Regions from separate parts of the Gordonibacter sp. genome, predicted to be linked through region 1. Evidence: predicted binding sites of a transcription regulator. Region 1 holds the regulator's gene; the other holds the start of a gene.
The links. Region 1 encodes LexA, which represses DNA repair genes until DNA is damaged. Its sites were predicted from a motif close to CNAACANNTGTTNG; they were not measured.
Positions count from the first base shown of each region.

Region 2: a site for LexA is predicted at 3,365-3,378, ahead of recA (recombinase RecA). Genes of this name have one in related genera too.

Region 1 is NZ_JAVWUP010000090.1:4,318-9,831, forward strand. It holds gene miaB (tRNA (N6-isopentenyl adenosine(37)-C2)-methylthiotransferase MiaB) at 1-576, shown strand, start outside; gene miaA (tRNA (adenosine(37)-N6)-dimethylallyltransferase MiaA) at 566-1,543, shown strand; gene hflX (GTPase HflX) at 1,790-3,103, shown strand; gene lexA (transcriptional repressor LexA) at 3,399-4,037, opposite strand; gene RR842_RS08925 (hypothetical protein) at 4,153-4,503, shown strand; gene RR842_RS08930 (ATP-binding cassette domain-containing protein) at 4,914-5,132, shown strand; gene nrdR (transcriptional regulator NrdR) at 5,305-5,514, shown strand, end outside.
Region 2 is NZ_JAVWUP010000019.1:27,005-32,221, forward strand. It holds gene RR842_RS03600 (YajQ family cyclic di-GMP-binding protein) at 1-210, shown strand, start outside; gene rimO (30S ribosomal protein S12 methylthiotransferase RimO) at 223-1,536, shown strand; gene pgsA (CDP-diacylglycerol--glycerol-3-phosphate 3-phosphatidyltransferase) at 1,545-2,840, shown strand; gene recA (recombinase RecA) at 3,431-4,489, shown strand; gene RR842_RS03620 (RecX family transcriptional regulator) at 4,500-5,174, shown strand.

The sequences.
Region 1 (5,514 bases):
ATGGAGCTGATTGCGAAGCTGCGCAGCGCGCTGCCCGACATCGCTCTTTCCACCGATATCATCGTCGGATTTCCCGGCGAGACCAAAAAGGATTTCGAGGACACGTATCGCCTGGTCGACGAGGTGGGGTACCATCAGGTGTTCACGTTTATCTACTCCAAGCGCGAAGGCACGCCGGCAGCACGGCTCGAAGATCCGACGCCGCGCGAGGTGGTACAGGAGCGCTTCGATCGCCTGGTCGATTTGGTGCAGGCCCGGGCCTTTGATGCCAACCAGCGCGACCTGAGTTCGACGATTGACGTTTTGGTGGAAGGCGGCTCGAAGCGCGATGCATTGCTGCTCAGCGGCAAGAGCCCGAAGAACCAGACGGTGCACGCCCCTCTGCCAACAGGTGTTTCGGCCGACGAGCTTGCAGGCTCTGTGGTAAAGGTGCGCATCGACGAGGCTAAGACGTGGTATCTGTCCGGAGAAGTCGTCGAAGGGCCGGAAGCGGGTATGGGAGCACTGACTGAGGCCGATAGGGAAGGACGAGGCCCTGCGGTTGCGGGTGGGGAAGCGTCGGTCGATGGACGCTGACGTTGTCTCTGCCGCCCTATTTCCCCTCGCTGCCCCTGTTGTCTGCGTCGTCGGACCGACGGCCTCAGGGAAGACCTCGCTTGCCCAAGAGCTTGCGCTTGCGCTCGATGGCGAGGTGGTAAGCGCCGACTCGATGCAGATATACCGAGGCATGGATATCGGCACGGGCAAGCTTCCCTGCAATGAGCGCCTGGTGCGCCATCATGGGTTCGATCTGGTAGATCCGGGCGAACCCTACTCTGCAGCCCTGTTCCAGGACTACGCACGTTCGTGTTTTTGTGCAATCGACGCACGAGGAAGGCGCTCGGTGCTCTGTGGCGGTACCGGCCTGTATGTCCGCGCGGCAATCGATGCCTACGAGTTCCCGGCTGGCGAGCAAAGAGGAAACGTCGTACGCGACCACTACGATACCCTTGCGCGCGAGCAGGGCGCAGATGCGCTCTGGAGCCTTCTGAAAACCCGCGATCCCGAAAGCGCCGCGCTGCTTCCCCCAGCCGATGTCAAGCGTGTCGTACGTGCCTTCGAGCTCCTGGAGGACGGCACCACGTATGCGGCGCAGCGCGCGAAGCTGGCAAGTATTCCGCAGTTGGTGCCCGCGATCTTCATTGGACTGGCAGTCGATCCCCTTGTTCTGAGAGCGCGTATCGACGCGCGGGTTGATGCTATGTTCGAAGCAGGTCTGGTCGACGAAGTAGAGCGTTTGCTGAAAGGCGGGTTCCGCAGCGGTATAACCGCCCCGCAGGCTATAGGGTACAAGGAGGTTGTGGCCGCGCTCGACGGAGAAACGTCGATGGACGAAGCGGCCCAGCGCATCAAAACAGCCACGCATCGCTATGCCAAGCGGCAGCGCACCTGGTTTCGCAAGGACATGCGCATCAACTGGATAGGTGCCGACTTTCCCGATGCCGCGTCTTTGACGGCTGAAGCCTTGGCTGCTGTTCGGAGTGCCGGGAAAAGAGAAGGGTAGTGTCGGGGCCACGACATGATGTGCGTAAAGAAAGCTTGTGCTACTATACGGGTATGCTGCTTTGGCTGCATACCCGTATAGTTTTCAGATAAGGAGCGAGTGCATGATGCCTTTAGCGTTTTTGTAACAGACGACGTTTTCTTGCAGCTCATGGCTGGCGACTAGCGCCGCCGCTGCACATGGCGCACGAGGGCACAAAAGTACCCTTGGCGTTCATTCGTTTGCATCTACGCGAAAGGAATCATTATGTCCGAATATGCCTCGGTCGTCACTCACGGACCTGCTACGAAAATCGAAGAACAGCGCGAACGTGCTGTATTGGTAGGCGTCGACCGACCGGGAGTTTCTTGGCCGCTTCCCTCGTCGCTGGCCGAACTCGAACGACTTGTCGACACAGCAGGAGCCGATGTCGTAGCCACGACTACGCAAAAACTCGATGCGCCGAACCCGCGGACGTTCGTGGGCAGCGGAAAAGCCGAGGAGATTGCACAGCTTGCCCGCGCGAATGCCGCCGATCTGGTCGTGTTCGACGACGAATTGACTCCTTCCCAGCAATCGAACCTCGAGAAGGTTGTAGGCAAAGAGGTCAAGGTTATCGACCGTACGGCCCTTATCTTGGATATCTTTGCCCTGCACGCCACCAGTAAGGAAGGGCGCCTGCAAGTAAGGCTTGCTCAGAGCCAGTATCTGCTGCCGCGTCTTCGGGGCATGTGGGCGCACCTCGCGTCGAACCGTATGGGCGGTGGCGTGGGTTCGCGGTTCGGCGAAGGCGAAAGCCAGCTTGAGGTCGACCGGCGCATGGTGCGCAAGCGCATTACGTCCATCAAGCGCGAGCTGGCGCATTTGGCGGACGTGCGGTCACTGCAGCGCGAAAGCCGCTATGCGAGCGGCATGTTCAAGGTTGCTCTTGCGGGTTATACGAACGCGGGAAAATCGAGCTTGCTTAACCGGTTAACCGATGCGGACGTACTCAGCTACGATCAGCTGTTCGCTACCCTCGATTCAACTACGCGCAAATTCGAGCTTCCAGAAGGCCGCGAGATAACTATTACCGATACGGTCGGATTTATCCAGAAGCTGCCTACCACGTTGATTGAGGCGTTCAAGTCGACACTCGACGAGATCACCGGCGCCGACTTGGTGCTACATGTGGTGGATGCCTCCTCCGACGAGCGCGAAGGGCAGATTGCTGCAGTAGAGGAGGTGCTCGGTCAGATCGGCGCCCAGGATATCGCGCGGGTTGAAGTGTTCAACAAATGCGACTTGCTGGATTCCGAACAGCTAGAGGCACTCAAAGCGCGCCATGCGCAAGCGGTGCTGGTTTCGGCGGCCACCGGAGCGGGGATCGAAAACCTCGTTGCACGTATTGCCCGAGTTGCTTCGGCGCGAGATGCCCATCTCGACGTGCTCATACCCTACCACCGCGGCGACCTGGTCTCCCTTGCGCACGAACGTTGCCATATCGTAAGCGAGGGCCACGAGGAGTCCGGCACGCATATCGTCATGCTCGCACCGCCTTCCTATGCAGGCCTGTTTCGCCCCTTCGCCGTCGAAGGCTGATGGCAAGAGAGCGACCTTAACAAGGAAGAGGGTGTTGCGGCGCGTACCTGGAAGCAACACACCTATGCAAAAGATGCACGGCCGGCAAAACCCTGAAATAGAGGCGATTGCGCATGAAGGGCCGTATCGGCAGCCGTGATAGCTGCCTATACGGTCCTTATGTTTGCTTATGCGACAGAAAGAGCTTCTTCCATAACTTCGATTGCCTCCACAAGTTCCGGTACAGCATGGCAATCATCTACCTGGAAGCAAAACAGAAGAGCAGCCTAACCGCGTCTCGCTTGCCCGTATAAGGCTAGAGGCGTCGAAACACCGCCACTACCTTGCCCGCAATGGAGCAGTCGCGCGTGATGATGGGGTCCATCGTCGAGTTTTCCGGCTGTAAGCGAATGTGGTCGGATTCTTTGTAGAAGCGCTTGACGGTGGCACCATCGTCAATGATGGCAACAACAATGTCGCCGTTATTCGCAACAGGCTGCTCCTTGACCACTACGTAATCGCCGTCGTTGATGCCGGCTTCAATCATGGAATCACCGCGTACCGAGAGCAAGAACGACGGAGCATCCCCCACGATATCGGTCGGCAAGGAGATCGTGTCGGTGATGTTTTCCTCAGCAAGAATAGGGGAGCCGGCAGCCACGTTCCCGACCAACGGAACGTTCACGACTTTATTGAAGCTAGGCTGGATGACGTTCGAAGGGCTTTCTGCCTCGCGGAGGGCATAGGCAAGTGCGATAGAGCGGGACTTCAGAGGATCGCGCTTGATCAAGCCCTTGTTCTCAAGCGCCTTGAGATGTACGTGCACGGTGGAGGGGGAGGACAGCCCGAGGCTTTGGCAAACCTCGCGCACCGTAGGACCGTAGCCCTTTTCGCGGATGCACTCCTCGATGCAGTCGAGCACCGCCTGTTGGCGTTTCGTCACTTTCTCGGGCATGCTCCGTCCTTTCTTAAATACGAACATATGTTTTAAAAACATATTGACATGAACCTTTGTTCGCTCTATTATATATGCGAACAAAGGTTCTACGCAAGAGCTAGGAGGCAGAAAGATGAAGAATTTCGATATGCAGTGCCCGGTCAGCGGTACGTCTGCTCTGCAGCCGGAATTCGAGCATGCGAGAGCGCATATCGGAACCATCATCGAGTTTCCCTCACATTACTCCTGTATCAGACGTACCGCATATGAGCGCTCGTCGTTCGGTATGCATGCTAAACCTGGTTATGCCGAAGCGATGAGAAACGACCGTCGAGGGTATTTGTTCGATCCCGAGATGACACGCAGCTTGCGCCATGGAAGCATCAGCGGAGTAGCGTATGGCCGCGTGAAGCCGTGGCAAGCCGCTCTGGTCGGCTGTGCGTTTTCGGCCTTCGCCTTTGCTAGCCTTCTTCTCGGCCTCTAACGGCCGTTGCCTAATCCACAGATGCTGCGTTTCTGTGGCTGCGGGGCGCCCCTGCCCACCCCAGGGGCGCTCGATCTTCCACGCGATTCCCTCGTTGTCTTCCCTATGCTAAACTCAGCGAGTAATCGCGTACGGCGAAGCGGTCTTTGGCTTGCTCCGTAGATGCGCATTCGCTTCAAACGGTTCTGGCAAATCCGTCCACTCAAAGGAGACAAGGAACATGAAGCAATAGCGAAAGCCTTCGGACACCCCCCATCTCGTTAGAATGTTACGCATCGGGTGCGCTTTCGTTATCGTATTCTCCTGTCTATCTGTCTATCTGTCTATCTGTCTATCTATCGCCGCTTTCTTTGATTTTGCTCGCGACAGCATGGTCGTACGGCCCGATGCCTCCCGAATGGAGGCTCTTTATGTCCATAACTGCGCACAAACTCTCTTATACCTACCCTGGTGCTGACTCTTCCGCACTCGACCAGGTGTCGCTCACCCTTGCTTCGGGCTGGACCGGGGTGATCAGGCCAAATGGAGCAGGGAAAAGCACTTTGTTGCAAATACTCTGCGGCCTCATCGAGCCGGAGGAGGGGAGTGTTTCGCCTCGCCTATACAGCTCGTTCTGCGCGTTGCTATAGGGAGGGTGCTGCTATAGCGAGCAGGGCGGAACAGGGGGGAGAGTTTCTTTCCTTCCCTTGCTTCGCCCTGCCAAGTGATAGCTGGCCGTAGTTTTTACATGAATAGCCGATGCTGATTGAACCACTATATCTGGTATGTTAGTCTGAACAAAATTCGAGCAAAGGAGCCTAAATGCGCTGTCCTGCCTGTGGCGACCCTGAATCCAAGGTCGTGGATTCGCGCCCTTCCGAAGACGATACGGCCATTCGCCGGCGTCGCGAATGCTTGAACTGCGGACGCCGCTTCACCACCTACGAACGTCTGGGAGACAACCCGCTCATCGTCGTTAAGACCGATGGCTCTTCGGAGGCATACGACCGACAAAAGCTCATGCGAGGACTG
Region 2 (5,217 bases), on a different contig from region 1:
CAGACGGCCTCTGTCGTCGAAGGCATCGAAAAAGATATCGCCAGTAAGATAAACAAGGATATCAAGGCTACGAAGATCAAGGTCAAAGTGCAGATCGAGGGCGACAAGCTGCGGGTGAGCGCCCCCTCGCGCGATGCGCTTCAGGAAGTCATTGCCTTCCTGAAGGACCAGGATTACGGTCAGCCGCTCCAATACGTGAACTACCGCTAGGCTGCGAGGACCATGGATACAGCTTCGCAGGATCTCGCTCGACTGTCAGTAGCGTTCATCACCCTGGGGTGCGCTAAAAACGAAGTGGACACGACCCACATGCGGGCACGGGTGGCCGAAGCGGGCTATGCACTAGCAGACGACCCGGCAGATGCCGATGCGGTTGTAGTGAACACCTGCTCGTTCATACAGGCGGCTACCGAAGAGAGCCTCGAGGCTATCTTCGACGCAGCCGATCTGCCCCAGGTCGCATCAGGGAGGGCGAAGCTCGTGGTAGCCGGCTGCATGCCAGCTCGCTACGGTGACGAGCTGGCCTCCGAGTTGACCGAGGCCGGGGCGTTCGTGCCCTGCTCGCGTGAGGACGATATCGCAGCGGTGCTGGCCGAGGTAATTGGAGCGCCGTCCCAAGGAGGGGTTGCCGGCCCTGCTGCGGAAGACAAGCTGGCAGGAGTGTCGGCCTACGTCAAGATATCGGACGGCTGCGACCGCTTCTGCTCGTACTGCACGATTCCCTACATCCGGGGGCGCTATCGCAGCTTCCCGCTGGATGAAGTGCGCGCTGAAGTGGACGATCTGGTGGCGCGCGGTGCCCGCGAGGTCGTGCTCATCGCGCAGGACACGGGACGCTGGGGTGCCGACTTCGACGATCCCTCGACACTGGCTGTCCTTGTGACGTCCTTGGCAGAAGAGCATGCGGACACGTGGTTCCGTGTCATGTATATCCAGCCGGAAGGCCTCACCGACGAGCTTTTGGACGCGGTAGCTACCCATGACAACGTATGCAGCTACTTCGACATCCCGTTCCAGCACGCCGATGCCGGCATCTTGCGCGCCATGAACCGCACCGGCTCAGGTGCAGAGTTCAACGACCTGATCGCACGGGTGCGCCAGCGCATTCCACAGGCAACGTTGCGCACGACGCTCATCGCCGGCTTTCCCGGCGAGACCGACGAGCAGTTCGAGGACCTCTGCACGTTCGTGGAGGAGGCCGACCTTGACTACATCGGCGTGTTTCCCTATTCGCGCGAAGAGGGTACGCGAGCACACGACCTGGCTGAACAAGTGGACGACGACGAGAAAGCCGATCGCGCACAGCGTTTGCGCGATCTGTCGGATGCCGTCTGCACGCCGCGTGTGGCGGCACGCATCGGGCGCACTCTGGACGTGCTGGTGGAAGGACGCGAGGAAGACGGGCAGCTGTTCGGCCGTGCCATGTGCCAGGCCCCCGAGGTGGACGGCGTGACCTACCTTGAGTCGGGCGAGGTCGGCGAGATCCGCCGCGTGGTTATCGGGGACACGCTGCTCTACGAGATGGAAGGTGCGTGATAGGACGTATGCGAACGTCTGAACAGATAACGCCGACACCGGCAAACAAGCTGTGGACGCCAGCTAACGTCGTCACACTCGTGCGCATCTGCCTGGTGCCGCTGTTTGTCGTAGCCCTTATCAGCCCCTGGCCCGAATGGTTTGGCCTGCCGAAAGACCTCAACGGTGCAAAGAGCCTTATCGCGGCTGGTATCTTCATTGTTATATCGTGCACTGACTGGCTGGATGGCTATCTGGCGCGCAGCCGTGGGGAAGTGACCGACTTCGGCAAGTTCATGGACCCGCTTGCCGACAAGATACTCGTAGCAGCGGCCTTGCTGGCGCTGGTCGAGCTGGGTGCCTTGCCCAGCTGGGTCGTCCTGGTCATACTGGCGCGCGAATTCATCGTGTCGGGCGTGCGCATGGTCGCGGCAACCGAAGGCGTAGTTATCGCTGCCAGCTGGTACGGTAAATTCAAGACCGTGTTCCAGATGATCGCGATCGTGCTGTTCACCATTAAAGACAGTTACATGGTAGGCAGCGTGCACGCTGCGTTCTCCGATTGGATGTGGCTTCTCAGCTGGGGAGTCATGATCATTGCGCTTGTGCTGACGGTGGTGTCCATGCTGGACTACATCGCCAAGGCGCGCCATTTGATCGGGTTTGCGCCGAAACGAGCACGGAAGAAGAGCTCGGCAGCCGACGCCGGCGAGGATAGGGGCGGGCACCCCGCCCTCGACTCTTGCACCGAAAGAGGGGCGCTTGAGGGGGCGGGCGCCGATAAGGCGGCAGTCGCTGATGCGCAACGGCAGCTGGACGAAGGGGAGCTTGCAGCTATCTCACCCGACGAGCTAAACAGGCTTGCCCGGGAAGTGCTCGAGGCGGCGCGCACGGCAGGACGGACCCTCGGTACGGCAGAGAGCCTGACAGGCGGCCTTATCGCGGCAACGCTTACCGAGGTGCCGGGAAGCTCGGAAGTGGTGCGCGGGGCCGTAGTCAGTTATGTGAACGAAGTGAAGCAAGGGCTTCTGGGCGTTGACGGAAAGACGCTGGAGCGCGCGGGTGCCGTAAGCGAGGAAACGGCACGGGGCATGGCCGAGGGAGCGCGGCGCGACTTGGACGCCGATGTGGTGGTGGCGGTTACCGGCATCGCCGGTCCGGGGGGTGCCGAACCGGGAAAGCCCGTTGGCACCGTATGGATCGGACTCGCTTATAGCGCGGAAACGGTTGCTCGTCGGTATTGCTTTGCAGGTGACCGTACCCAAGTGCGCCTTCAAACGGTGCGGGCGGCACTTGCGCTTATGGGCGAGGCCTTGAAAGCATAAAGATCCTTTTGCGTTTGCCGCAATTTCCCATGCAAGGGGAAACGATGCCCCGCCAGCTTCCAAGGGGGACGGTATCGAAAGTCCCCGAGGTTGCACAAAATTACCGCAAAACGAATATCGGCGGCCATGCGGTCGTCGATATTCGTTTTCGTGGATCGTTATTCGGCTACAGGGGCTTTTCATGCAGCCCCTGTGTGCGGACGAGGGGGCTCGCTGTCCGCACGGGAGGTATATCCTTGATCCTTTCCGTTTTTCTGACATCCGCCTATCCCTGGTGTGTACGGATGAGGCGAGGCGATGTTCTTTGTTGCGCCCTGCAATACACATCGCCTTCTAACCCTATGCTGCAATTGATAAGAAGAACTTCTTGCTTGGAGCGTGCTTGCATTCTGCTCGGTTTCAGGCGGTCGTCTGGTCGGAAAACTGTCGGATCTTTGCGGTGTTTTGACGGCTCTTTTACGATCGATCGGTAAGGTTGCGGAGGTATGCTTTCCCTAGCAAATTGCTAAACCTGTCTTGACAGACAAACATTTGTACGCATAATAGTAAGCAACGGAATTCAACCGTACACGCTCGAGAAGAGAAGGACCATGAACGACGAAAAATCCAAGATGCTCAAGCTGACGACCGACCAGATCGAATCCAAGTTCGGGCAAGGCTCCATCATGAAGCTCGGCGAGGATGGCAAAAACCTTAGCATCGGCGTTATTCCTACGGGAGCGCTACCGCTTGACGCGGCGCTCGGTATCGGCGGAGTACCGCGCGGCCGCGTCATCGAGGTGTACGGGCCCGAATCGAGCGGCAAGACGACGCTTGCCCTTCAGATTCTAGCCGAAGCCCAGGCTATGGGCGGTATTGCTGCCTTCATCGACGCGGAGCACGCTCTCGACCCCGTATATGCGGCACGCTTAGGCGTAGATATCGACGAGGTTCTGGTCTCCCAGCCCGATACTGGCGAGCAGGCGCTTGAGATCTGCGATATGCTGGTACGTTCGGGTGCTATCGACTGCGTCGTCATCGACTCGGTAGCCGCGCTCGTGCCCCGAGCCGAGATCGAGGGCGAGATCGGCGATACGACGGTCGGCCTGCAGGCCCGGTTAATGTCGCAAGCCTTACGCAAACTGGCAGGCTCTCTTTCCAAATCGAACACCACCTGCATTTTCATCAACCAGTTGCGCGAGAAGATCGGCGTCATGTTCGGCAACCCCGAAACGACCACAGGTGGCCGCGCACTCAAGTTCTTCTCGAGTGTGCGTATCGACATCCGCCGCATCGACTCCATCAAGAAAGACGGCGAGATCGTCGGCAACCGTGTACGCGCCAAAGTGGTGAAGAACAAAGTAGCCCCTCCCTTCAAGCAGGCGGAGTTCGACCTCATGTACGGCGAGGGAATCTCGCGTGAAGGCTGCATCGTTGACATGGCTGTCGAAGCCGGCGTGGCAAAGAAGAGCGGCGCCTGGTACACCTACGGTGACGAGCGGCTCGGCCAAGGGCGCGAGGCGGCAAAGCAAACGCTCAAGGAGAACCCCGATCTACGTGATGAACTGGAACTGAAGGTACGCGAGGCCTTTGAGATACCGGTGATCACGCGCACGGCCGACGAAGCCGACGCCATGTCTCCGGTAGCGAAGCCCACGAAGAAGAAGTAGCAGATCCGACATGGACGATACCCTCAAAGCGCACTTGCGTGCGCAGATAGCCGCTATCGAGGCGAAGAATCCCACACCGATGCTGTCTGGCCATATCGTGCCTGGCGGCACCTGCAAGGGGCCTTGTGGCAGCGAGGGTGCCAGCTCGTTCAAAACGAACCGCCGCACCACCGAGGACGAGGGAAGTTGCGAGGCGCCCGACGAGCGCGGAGAGCGTCTGCGCGCATTTCGCAAGATAGAGCGGCTCTGCAATGTACGCGAGCAGGCAAGTGAGCAGCTGCGCCGTCGTCTCGTGCGCGACGGCTTTTCCGAAGCAGCGACTGAGGCTGCTATCGTCCGGGCGCTGGGATGCGGCCTTGTGGACGATGCCCGATTCGCCGAAGTGCTTGTGCGTTGCCGTTTGGCGGCAGGTAAGGGAATGCAGGGAATCGAGCGAGAGCTCTCCTCGCTCGGCATCGAGCCGTCCTCCGTTTCCGGCTGGCCCGACGAATTCTCGACAGGGGAGGAGAGTGAAATCGAGCGAGCCCTCGCACTGCTCGAACGCAAGCCCCCTCGTGCGAAAAACCAACGCGACGCTGCCTATCGCCGTCTTGCTCAAAAGGGATTCTCGGCTTCCATAGCCACTACGGCGGCAAGGCTTTGGAGCGAATCTGCTCAAGTGGGTTCTTGTCCGACAGACTGGTAGCGCTTGGCGTGTCGCATAAGTCGCATAAGTCGGCCGATGCTTT